DNA from 3 places in the Barrientosiimonas humi genome. Region 3 is predicted to be linked to each of the others. Evidence: riboswitches for the same ligand, from Rfam matches in the RefSeq annotation. Region 3 holds a riboswitch; each other region holds the start of a gene.

Region 1 (3,986 bases), 1.2 Mb from region 3:
GCTGCCTGAGGTGCTGACTCACGGCGCCAACCACCTCGGGGTGATCGCGGCGACCGCGGCGTACGACCACGGCGGGCCGTGGCTCGACCAGCTGCTCGGCGAGCTGGCCGACCGGCGCCGGCTGCTGGGTGAGCTGCTCGCGCAGCGTCTCCCCGACGTACGCCCGGTGCCGAGCCAGGCGACCTTCCTCGCCTGGCTCGACTGCCGGGGGCTGGGCGTCGACGACCCGGTCGCGACGTTCCGGCGCGGGGGCGTGATCGTCAGCGCGGGCACCTGGTACGACCCCGACCAGGGCGCCGGGTGGGTGCGCTTCAACCTCGGCACCTCGCCCGAGGTGATCACCGCCGCCGTCGACCGCATGGCCGCAGCGCTCGAGCCGGTCGAGTAGCGCGAGGAACGAGCGCGTATCGAGACCCCGGCGACCGCCCTACCTGGCCACCTCGGGCTCGGCGTCGGCGATCTGCCGGTGCGCCCACGGCGACAGCAGCGCGAGCACCACACCGAACGCGACGGCGATGACGCCGAGAACCGTGAAGAACTGCGCGTCGGGGGTGTCCTCGGTGAGCCGGATGGCCTGCGCGGCGATCGACTGACCGGTCGCCGACGACAGGAACCACAGCGCCATCGCCTGCGACGCGAACGCCTTCGGGGCCAGCACCGTCGTGGCCGAGAGACCGACCGGCGACAGGCACAGCTCACCGAGCGTCTGCACGACGAACACGCCGCCGAGCACCCACACCGGGGCGGTCGGACCCTCGTAGTAGTTCGCGGCGATTCCCAGCAGCACGAACGAGATTCCCGCGATGGCCACACCCATCGCGAACTTCATCGGCGTGCTCGGGAACTTGCCGGAGCGGGCCAGCCACAGCAGACCGAACAGCGGTGCGAGGAGGGTGATGGTGATCGGGTTGATCGACTGGAACCACTCCTCCTCGAAGCGGAAGCCCAGCGAGTCCAGGTCGGTGCGCCGCGCGGCGAAGGTCGCCATCTTGGTCGCGGCCTGCTCGAAGATCATCCAGAACAGCACCGCGGCGATCCACATCGGGAGGTAGGCCCGCAGGTGGCGTCGCTCGGTCGGGGTGACTCGCTTGCTGCGGAACATCACGACGAAGTACGTGACCGAGGCGGCGACCGACAGCAGCGCCACCGTGTCGATGACGGCGGCGGCATAGCCACCGCGCACGACGCGGAGCAGGCCGATGAGCACCGCGACACCGCCGACGACGCCGAGTCCGATCAGCCCGGCGCGGCGCCGCGCCGTGTCGTCGACGGGGTTCGGAGCCTTGTCGCTGTCGGGGTCCAGCCGCTTGCGGCCGAGGTAGTAGAGCACCAGCGCGATGCCCATGCCGACGGCTGCCGCGGAGAAGCCGGCGTGGTAGCCCCAGCGGTTGCGCAGGAAGGCCACCACGAACGGGGCGAAGAACGCGCCGATGTTGATGGAGACGTAGAAGATCGAGAAGCCGGCGTCGCGGCGCGGGTCGCGGTCGGTGTAGAGGTGCCCGACCATGGTGGACACGTTCGGCTTCAGCAGACCGGTGCCGAGGGCGACGAGTGCGATGCCGAGCCAGGAGAAGCCGGCGCCGGGGACGGCCAGCGACAGGTGGCCGGCCATGATGATGAGGCCGCCGTAGAGCACGGACCGGCGCGCGCCGATCATCCGGTCGGCGAGCCAGCCGCCGATGATCGACAGCAGGTAGACCGCGGCGCCGTACGTCGCGACCACCGCCTCGCCCAACGTGTCGTCGAGCCCCAGCCCGCCGTTCGCGGCCGTGTCGACGAGGTAGTAGAGCAGGATGGCGCGCATCCCGTAGTAGGAGAAGCGCTCCCACAGCTCGACGTTGAAGAGGGTCGCGAGTCCGCGCGGGTGGCCGAGGAAGGTCTTCTCGGCGGGAGTCGCCCCGGTGTCGGTGGGGGTGGCCGACATGCTCAGGTCACTTGCCTTTCGATTCTGGACTTGGGGGCCCGAAAGCCGCCGTCCACCGTACGGCGCGTTCCTAGGGCACTCCTGTCGGGTCGTACGCTGGTGGTCACTTCGCACATCCATCGCGGGAGTCCCAGGAGGGGCTGAGAGGGCGCTGCTGCCGCGCCGACCGTCACACCTGATGCGGGTCATGCCGCCGAAGGGAGACTCCGATGCCGTCGTCTGCCGTGTCGCAGATCGGTTCTGCCAGAACGAGATTCACGCCGGACAGCCCTGCCCGGAGGCGGGCGACCCGCGGCGGGATGCTCGGCAACTACGTCGACCAGGTCGACATCTTCCTGCCCGTGATCGCCCTCGCCCCGGTCAGCGACCGGGTGCTCGGGCCGGGCAGCACCGCGGCCCAGACGGGCCTGGTGTTCGTGGCCACGCTGCTCGGCCGGCCGCTGGGCGCCGCGATCTTCGGCGCGGTCGCCGACCGCCGCGGCCGCACCAGCACGACCCGCATCGCGATCGCGGGCATCGCGGCGACCACGGCGGCGATCGCGCTGGTGCCGGGGCACACCACGCTCGGGGCGGCGACGCTCTGGGCGTTCGTGGCGCTACGGTTCCTCGGCGGCATCTTCCTGGGAGGTGAGTACACCGCGGCCATCCCACTGGCGATGGAGTGGTCGCGGCCTGAGCGGCGCGGCGGCCTGAGCGGCGCCGTCATGGCGATGTCGCCGCTGGCCAACGCCTCGATCGCCGCGCTAACACTGACGCTCGTCGAGGTGCTCGGCGTCGACGCGTACGCCGACTGGGCCTGGCGCGTCCCGTTCGCCGTGGGTGCTCTGCTGGCGGCCGCGATGCTGCTCTACTACCGCCGCGGGGTCTCCGACGCGCCGGCCTGGAAGCGGGCCGAGCGACGCCCGAACCCGTTGCGGGACATCGTGATCGGGCAGTGGCGCCGGCAGCTGTGGCAGGTCTTCGTGCTGATGACCGGGCTGTGGCTGTTCACCCAGATGGCCGTGCCGGTGCTGACCGGTGAGCTGCGCGCGTCCACCGCGCTCGACCCCGCCACGGTGCCGTTCGTCATGCTGATCGCGACGCTGGTGTCGGCGGTGACGATGCTCGCCGCGGGCGAGCTGTCGCAGCGCACCGGTCGACGGGCGTTCTTCGTGGCGTTCGGGGCGGCGGCCGTGCTGCTCGCCCCGCTCGCGCACGCGCTCACCGGGGCGTCGCGGTCGCTCGCCGTGGTGGTGCTCGGCGCCGCCGCCCTGCAGGTGGTGACCGTGACGGCGTACGGGCCCGTCGGCGCCTATCTCGCCGAGCGGTTCCCCGCGCAGGTGCGCTCCAGCGGCTACGGCGTGGGCTACTCGCTGTCGATCGTGCTGCCGGCGCTCTACCCGTTCTGGCTGCCGCCGCTGCAGGAGGCGCTGGGCGCCGAGGTCGCGGTGCGGCTGGTGCTCGTGGTCGCCGCGCTGCTGCTGGTGGTGGGTGCGCTGGCCGGCCCCGAGCCCGACCGTCGCGCCCCGCTCGCCTGACCCCTCACCGGGCTGATCCGGGCGAGCGGTCGGGTCAGCCGCGCAGTCCGAACTCGTCGTCGCGCCACTCCCGACCGTCGCCGATGAGTCCGTTCTCGCGGGGCTCGTCGGAAGGGTTGTCGGCCTCGCGCTGGCGCAGCTCGACGCGGCGGATCTTGCCGCTGATGGTCTTCGGCAGCTCGAAGAACTCGATGCGCCGCACCCGCTGCCACGGCGCCAGCCGCTCGCGGGCGTGCCGCAGGATCGACTCGGCCGTCGCGGCGTCCGGCTCGTGACCGGAGGCGACCGCGACGTACGCCTTCGGCACGGCCAGGCGCACCGAGTCGGGTGCGGGCACGACGGCCGCCTCGGCCACCGCCACGTGCTCGATCAGCACCGACTCCAGCTCGAACGGACTGATCTTGTAGTCGCTGGCCTTGAACACGTCGTCGGTGCGCCCGACGTACGTGATCGACCCGTTCGCGTCGAGCGTCGCCACGTCGCCGGTGTGGTAGAAACCGCCGGCCATTGCCTCGGCGTTGCGCTCCTCGTCGCCCTGGTACCCG
Region 2 (3,986 bases), 890 kb from region 3:
CGACCAGCTCGCCGACGTCACCGTGCACCTGCGAGCCGACGGAGACCCGGACCGGAACCCACACGCCCACCGGCACGGAGACCCCCACCGGGACGGAGACCCCGACGGGAACCCACACCCCCACGGGCACCGGGACGCACACCCCGACCGGCACCGGCACGGGCACGCCGCCCATGCCGACCGGAACCGACACCCCGACCGGCATGCCGCCGGCCCCGGGTGAGCCCAGCGGCCCGATCGTCAGCACCGGCGTCGTCGGCGACGGCCCGAACGCTGCCGCGCTCGCCGCCGCTGGCATCGCCACCGCTGGCGCAGTCACCGGCGCCGGAGTCTTCCTGCGTCGTCGCCTCACCGACGAGGGCTGAGCCGGGACCCGGCGTGAGGGGCTGATGCCCTGAAGCGCCCTGCAGCTCCTGCGCCTACCCCCGTCCGGCGCAGTCTGCAGCAGCAGGACGGACCCGCCTGGTCGCGAGGATCACCCGATCCCCGCGACCGGACGGCCCGTGCCGGACCGACACCGTCCAGCCGTCCGTCGAACACCGCCAGACCGGCCCCCAGCCAGGCCCCCGGCCCCGAGGACTGCACCCCCCAGCGTGGACGTACCTCCCGCCTGATCTTTCACTTTCCGCCACTTCCCGAAAACTCCCAGCCTTCCGAGCCGCGGCCCGCATAGCGTGCAGGCAGCGCGTGTCCTGCGGGGGAAATTTCGGCAGCGCGCGTCCGGAAGTTCAACCAGGGAGGGAACACCCATGCAGTCACTCGTGAAGCCGCGCTTCGCACTCGCCACCGCGGGCGCCATCGCCTGCCTCGGCATCGGCAGCCTGGCGTCGGCCAGCGCCGACCCGACCGAGGGGCCCGACCCCTCGGCGACCACGACCGCCACCAGCACCGAGACCGCCACCGCGACCGGCCCGGCCGGCAACAACGGCACGCTCAAGGTGCACGAGCTCGGCACGCCCGCCGGCACCGAGAGCAACGACCCGAAGAGCTGCGCGTTCAACCTCGAGGGCTTCGGCTTCGACCCGAACCAGTCCGGCTCGATCGAGATCGTGCCGCAGGGCGGCGACAGCGACACCGAGGACTCGGTCTCGCTGAGCATCACCACCGACGAGAACGGTGTGGGCTCGACGGTCTACATCAACGCCGACCCCGAGGGCGAGGACGACGGTCTGACCCTCGACAACGGCCACTACAAGGTCACGATGTACGACGCCGACGGCAACGAGATCAAGGTCAAGTCCAAGGTCTTCAAGCTCGACTGCGAGCCGACCACGCCGGAGCCGACCGAGACCCCGGAGCCCACCGAGACGCCCGAGCCGACCGACACGCCCGAGCCGACGGACACCCCGGAGCCCACCGACACCCCGGAGCCCACGGACACCCCGACGGGCACCGAGACCAGCACCCACCCGCCGACCGGCACCAACCCCGGTCAGCCCACCGGCCCGGTCGTCAGCACCGGTGTCGTCGGTGAGGGCCCCAGCGGTGCCGCGCTCGCTGCCGGCGGGATCGCCACCCTCACCGCGATCACCGGCGCCGGGGTCTTCCTGCGTCGCCGGCTGAGCGACGAGGGCTGAGCCACAACGGTTGGGCCGGCGCAGCCGAGCCCACCCGGGTGAGCCGGTGAGCTGAGCCAGCCGATGCCGGCTCGGCCTCCGGCCACCCAGACCGCCCGGTCGAGCGGACCACGCGTCCGCCCGGCCGGGCGGTCTGCTGTGCGGCGGGCGAGCCTGCGCCTCGCCCGCCTCGCGGTCTGCTGTGAGTCATCCGCTGTCCGCCATATGAGGACACCGCCGTCACCACCACGGCCGGTGAGGTAGCGTCGCCCACGTCGGCTCCGAGAGCCGGCACAGCAAGTGAATGTCCCTCGCGGGAGTCCGGCGCACCGGGCTGAGAGGGGGCTGATGCGGCCCCGACCGTCCAACTTGATCCGGGTCATGCCGGCGCAAGGAGCAGTGGTCGATGAGACGCACACCGCACTCCCTTGTCGCAGACCCGCCGACCCCGGCGGGCGCCGTGGCGTGCCGCCGCAAGGAGGCGCACCACCATGTCGACACCATCCCCCACCGACGCCACCACCGATCGCCGCACCCGGCCTGCCGGGCCGGAGACCACCGATGCCGCCCCCGGCCGGCGCAAGGTCCACGAGACCGGTCCTGACGGTCTCGCGGTGCCCCGCACCGAGGTGACCCTGTCGGACTCCCCCGGCACCGGCGAGACCAACGCCCCGTTCCGGCTCTACGACACCTCCGGCCCCGGCTCCACGCCCGAGGTCGGGCTGCCCGCCCACCGCGCGGAGTGGATCCGCGCACGGGAGGACGTGGAGTCGTACGCCGGTCGTCCCCGCGACCTCGCCGACGACGGGCGCGGCGCGCAACGGCGTGGCGCCGCGAGTCAGGAGTGGCAGGGCGAACGGCGAGAACCGTTGCGTGCCAAGCCTTCTCGCCGCGTGACGCAGATGCACTACGCCCGGCGCGGCATCGTCACGCCCGAGATGCGCTTCGTCGCGGCGCGCGAGCAGTGCGACGTCGAGCTGGTGCGCCAGGAGGTTGCCGAGGGACGCGCGATCATCCCGGCCAACATCAACCACCCCGAGACCGAGCCGATGATCATCGGCCGCAGGTTCCTGGTGAAGGTCAACGCCAACATCGGCAACTCCGCGGTGACCAGCTCGATCGCCGAGGAGGTCGACAAGCTGACCTGGGCCACCACGTGGGGAGCCGACACCGTCATGGACCTCTCGACCGGCGACGACATCCACACGACCCGCGAGTGGATCGTGCGCAACTCCCCCGTGCCGATCGGCACCGTCCCGATCTACCAGGCGCTGGAGAAGGTCGACGGCAACGCAGAGGACCTCACCTGGGAGGTCTACCGCGACACGGTCATCGAGCAGTGCGAGCAGGGCGTCGACTACATGACCGTGCACGCCGGCGTGCTGCTGCGCTACGTCCCGCTCACCGTCAACCGGGTCACCGGCATCGTCAGCCGCGGCGGCTCGATCATGGCCGGCTGGATGCTCGCCCACCACGAGGAGAGCTTCCTCTACACCCACTTCGACGAGCTGTGCGAGATCTTCGCGCAGTACGACGTCGCGTTCAGCCTCGGCGACGGGCTGCGCCCCGGCAGCACCGCCGACGCCAACGACGAGGCCCAGCTGTCCGAGCTGCGCACCCTCGCCGAGCTGACCCAGCGCGCCTGGGAGCACGACGTGCAGGTGATGGTCGAGGGGCCGGGGCACGTGCCGCTGCACCTGGTCGAGGAGAACGTACGCCTGGAGCAGGACTGGTGCCACGGCGCGCCGTTCTACACGCTCGGCCCGCTGGTCACCGACATCGCCCCGGGGTATGACCACATCACCTCGGCCATCGGCGCGGCCACGATCGCGATGCACGGCACCGCCATGCTGTGCTACGTCACGCCGAAGGAGCACCTCGGGCTGCCCGACCGCGACGACGTGAAGACGGGCGTGATCACCTACAAGCTCGCCGCGCACGCCGCCGACGTCGCCAAGGGCCACCCGGGCGCGCGGGCGTGGGACGACGCGCTGTCGAAGGCCCGGTTCGAGTTCCGCTGGGAGGACCAGTTCAACCTCTCGCTCGACCCCGACACCGCCCGCTCGATGCACGACGAGACGCTGCCGGCGGACGCGGCCAAGACGGCGCACTTCTGCTCGATGTGCGGCCCGAAGTTCTGCAGCATGCGGATCAGTCAGGACGTGCGCGACCGGTTCGCCCAGGACGGCATGCGGCAGATGAGCGAGACGTTCGTCGAGCTCGGCTCCACGGTGTACGTCGACGCCGAGTCCGCGCGACCCGCACCGAGCGCGTGACCGGGCTCAGCGCGTAACCGGGCTCAGCGCTCGGCCGGGGCGGTGGCGGTCGCGACCAGACGGGCAAGACCCTGCGGGGTCACCCCGTCCAGCGTCGTGACCTGCACCGCCCCGGCCAGCGCCGGCACCGGCACCACGTGCGGGACCGCGACGG
Region 3 (3,986 bases):
TCGGCATCGACGCCGTGTGGCTGAGCCCGTTCTATCCCTCGGCGCTCGCCGACGGCGGGTACGACGTCGACGACTACCGCGACGTCGACCCCACCATCGGGACCCTGGAGGAGTTCGACGAGCTGGTCGCCGCGCTGCACGCAGCCGGGATCAAGGTCATCGTCGACATCGTCCCCAACCACACCAGCGACCGGCACGCCTGGTTCCAGGAGGCGCTGGCCGCGCCGAAGGGGTCGCCGGCCCGCGACCGCTACGTCATCCGCGACGGGCGCGGCCAGGACGGCGAGCTGCCGCCGTCGGACTGGGAGTCCGGCTTCGGTGGCCCCGCGTGGCACCCGATGGGCGACGGGCAGTGGTACCACCACTACTTCGCCCCCGAGCAGCCCGACCTCAACTGGGCCAACCAGGAGGTGCGCGAGGACTTCCTCACGACGCTGCGCTTCTGGAGCGACCGCGGGGTCGACGGGTTCCGGGTCGACGTCGCGCACGGGCTCGCCAAGGACCTGCCGGAGCAGCTGCCCACCCACGCCGAGCTGCTCGCGCTCGAGGCCGGCACCGGCGAGCACCCGATGTGGGACCGCGACGAGGTGCACGAGATCTACGCCGACTGGCGGCAGGTGCTGAACAGCTACGACCCGCCGCGCACGGCCGTGGCCGAGGCGTGGGTCGCCACGCCGGAGCGACGGGCGCGCTACGCCAGCCCGCAGGGGCTGGGCCAGGCGTTCAACTTCGACCTGCTCGAGGCCGACTTCGACGCCACGGCCTTCCGCGAGGTCGTCACCGACAACCTGGCCCAGGCGGCGGCCTCGGGCTCGTCGACCACGTGGGTGCTGTCCAACCACGACGTGGTGCGCCACCCCACTCGTTACGCGCTGCAGGGCAAGGACACCGCGGCCAGCGCCGACGTGATGGTCCGCTTCGCGAACGAGTGGCTGCGCTCGGGCGGGACCACGCCGGCCATCGACCCGCAGGTCGGGGCGCGCCGGGCCCGCGCGGCGACCGCGTTCATGCTCGCGCTGCCCGGCTCGGCCTACCTCTACCAGGGCGAGGAGCTCGGGCTCGAAGAGGTCGCGGCCATCCCGCAGGACCGGCGCCAGGACCCGACCTTCCTGCGCACCGGCGGCGAGCAGATCGGCCGCGACGGCTGCCGGGTGCCGCTGCCGTGGTCGACCACCGGCCCGTCGTACGGCTTCGGCAGCTCGGCCGCGCACCTGCCCCAGCCGGAGTCGTTCGGGGCGGTCTCCGTGGAGGCCCAGTCGGGCGACCCGGAGGCTCCGCTGGAGCTCTACCGCCGCGCCCTGGCGCTGCGGGCGCAGCTGCAGACCGACGAGGAGCTCACCTGGGAGCCCGCGCCCGAGGGCGTGCTGCACTTCTCGCGCCCCGGCGGCTGGCACGTGGTGACGACCTTCGGCACCGAGCCGGCCGAGCTCCCCGCGGGCGAGGTGGTGCTCACCACCCGTCCGCTCGTCGACGGCCGGCTGCCGGGCGAGGCGACCGCCTGGGTGCGCACCGCGGTCTGAGCGGTGGGACGACCACCCGGGGGTGAGGCGCAGGCCGCACCCCCGGGTTAGGGTCGAGGACACACGACGCGGGGTGCTGTGCCCGGGACGGAGAGGCGAGAGCCTCGGCTCGGCACGGCTGAGATCACACCCGTCGCACCTGATCTAGGTCGTACTAGCGAAGGGACGTCAACGATGTCGACCACCCAGTCCGAGCCCACCACGACCCGCGCGGACGTCGGCCCAGCCGACCTCGCCGAGGCGCTCGCCGCGCTGCGCGAGCGGGCTCCGCTCGTGCAGTGCCTCACCAACTCCGTCGTCACCGGCTGGACCGCCAACGTGCTGCTCGCCGTCGGCGCCGCGCCGGCGATGGTGGACAACCCGCGCGAGGCCGGCGACTTCGCCGCGGTCGCCGACGGGGTGCTGATCAACGTCGGCACGCTGACCGAGTCGACCGCCGAGGCGATGAAGGTGGCGGCCAGGGCCGCCGACGAGGCGGGCACCCCCTGGGTGCTCGACCCGGTCGCGGTGGGCTCGCTGCGCTGGCGCACGTCGCTGGTGCACGAGCTGCTGTCGTCGGGGAAGCCCGCCATCGTCCGCGGCAACGCCAGCGAGGTGCTCGCGGTGGCCGGCGGGGGAGGCGGCCGCGGGGTCGACTCGCTCGACGCCCCGGAGCAGGCGACCCTGCCCGCGCGCGGCCTGTCGCTGTCCGGCCCGGTCGTCGCGGTCAGCGGCGCCGTCGACCACATCGTCCACGAGGACCGGCTCGTGCGCGTGCGCACGGCAACGAGCTGATGACCAGGGTCACCGGAGTGGGCTGCGCGCTGGGTGCGCTGATGTCGGCGTACGCCGGTGTCACCGACGACCCGTTCGTCGCCGCCGTCGCGGCGACCGCGACGCTCACCGTCGCCGCTGACGTCGCAGCCGAATCCGCAAGCGGTCCAGGGTCGTTCGCGGTCAACCTGCTCGACGAGCTCAGCGCGCTCGAGCCCGACGCGCTCGCTGACCGCGTGGTGCTGGCGTGAGCGGGCGCGGGATCCCGGACCTGTCGCTGTATCTGGTCACGAGCAGCGAGCTGACCGGTCGCGGGCGGCTCGTCGACACCGTCGTGGCGGCGACGACCGGGGGAGTGTCGCTCGTGCAGCTGCGTGAGCCCGACGCGTCCGACGCCGACGTCGTGGCCCTCGGCCGCGACCTGGTCGCGGCGCTCGCCCCGACCGGGGTGCCGCTGCTGATCAACGACCGGGTGCACCTGGTCGAGGAGATCGGCGCGGCGGGGGCGCACGTCGGTCAGGACGACCTCGACCCGGTCAAGGCGCGCGAGCTGATCGGCCCCGACCGGTGGCTCGGGCAGTCGGTGCAGACCGTCGAGCAGGCCCGTGCCGCAGCGGAATCGGGCGAGGTCGACTACCTCGGCATCGGCCCGGCCTGGCCGACGGCCACCAAGCAGGTGACGGTGCCGCCGCTGCTGCCCGCGGGGGTGCGCACGATCGCCCACGCCACCGAGCTGCCGAGCGTGGCGATCGGGGGGATCGGGGTCGACGAGGTCCCGCAGCTGCGCACGTCGGGCATCTCCGGCGTCGCGGTGGTCAGCGCGATCTGCGGCCGCCTCGACCCGCGCGGCGAGGCGACCCGCCTGCGCGCGGCGTGGGAGACAGGGATCGCGCTATGAGCGGCGAGGAGCCCGCAGCGCAGGGTGCGGGCGAGGGACGAGCACGCGCCCGGAGCGGAGTGCGACCGAGCGCGACAGAAGGTATGAGCGGCGAGGAGCGCGCAGCGCAGGGTGCGGGCGAGGGTGGTTCGCGTCCACCGGTCGCGCTGACGATCGCGGGGAGCGACCCGTCGGGCGGCGCCGGGATCCAGGCCGACCTGAAGTCGTTCAGCGCGCTGGGCGCCTACGGCTGCGCGGTGCTGACCGCGCTCACGGCGCAGAGCACCCAGGGCGTGACGGGCGTGCACCCGGTGCCGCCGGAGTTCGTGCGCGAGCAGGTCGCGACGCTCGTCGACGACGTGCGGCTGGACGCCGCCAAGATCGGGATGCTGGCCAGCGCGCCGATCGTCGAGGCCGTGACGGCGGCGGTCGACGACCTGCTCGACTGCCCGGTCGTGCTCGACCCGGTCATGGTGTCCACGAGCGGGAGCCGGCTGCTCGACGACGACGCGGTCGATGCCGTACGCCGTCTGGCACCGCACACCGACCTGGTCACCCCGAACCTGCACGAGGCGGCGGTCCTGCTCGGCGCCGAGGTCGCCGAGTCGCTGGAAGACCAGCAGCGACAGGCGGATTCGCTGCTCGAGCTCGGCATCCCGCGGGTGCTGGTGAAGGGCGGTCACGGGTCGGGTCCGGAGGCGGTCGACGTCTACGCCGATTCCGACGGGCAGCACGTGCTGCGCCAGCCGCGGGTCGACACCCCGCACACGCACGGCACCGGGTGCACGCTCTCGGCCTCGATCGCGGCGCTGCTGCCGCAGCGCGACGGCGACTGG

The links. Region 3 has a riboswitch for thiamine pyrophosphate ahead of thiM (hydroxyethylthiazole kinase). Riboswitches for the same ligand answer to the same signal wherever they lie in the genome.
Region 1: another riboswitch for thiamine pyrophosphate. It lies ahead of FB554_RS15465 (MFS transporter); the one in region 3 lies ahead of thiM (hydroxyethylthiazole kinase).
Region 2: another riboswitch for thiamine pyrophosphate. It lies ahead of thiC (phosphomethylpyrimidine synthase ThiC); the one in region 3 lies ahead of thiM (hydroxyethylthiazole kinase).

The regions. Positions count from the first base shown of each region.
Region 1 is NZ_VFOK01000001.1:3,325,677-3,329,662, forward strand. Features, by position in the region: gene FB554_RS15455 (MalY/PatB family protein) at 1-388, shown strand, start outside; gene FB554_RS15460 (peptide MFS transporter) at 428-1,924, opposite strand; TPP riboswitch at 2,036-2,143, shown strand; gene FB554_RS15465 (MFS transporter) at 2,224-3,441, shown strand; gene FB554_RS15470 (AMP-binding protein) at 3,476-3,986, opposite strand, start outside.
Region 2 is NZ_VFOK01000001.1:1,244,849-1,248,834, reverse strand. Features, by position in the region: gene FB554_RS17305 (hypothetical protein) at 1-365, shown strand, start outside; gene FB554_RS17580 (hypothetical protein) at 750-1,577, shown strand; TPP riboswitch at 1,860-1,970, shown strand; gene thiC (phosphomethylpyrimidine synthase ThiC) at 2,048-3,832, shown strand; gene FB554_RS05800 (HAD family hydrolase) at 3,856-3,986, opposite strand, start outside.
Region 3 is NZ_VFOK01000001.1:2,136,084-2,140,069, reverse strand. Features, by position in the region: gene FB554_RS10025 (glycoside hydrolase family 13 protein) at 1-1,520, shown strand, start outside; TPP riboswitch at 1,580-1,703, shown strand; partial or broken gene thiM (hydroxyethylthiazole kinase) at 1,695-2,524, shown strand; gene thiE (thiamine phosphate synthase) at 2,521-3,171, shown strand; gene thiD (bifunctional hydroxymethylpyrimidine kinase/phosphomethylpyrimidine kinase) at 3,255-3,986, shown strand, end outside.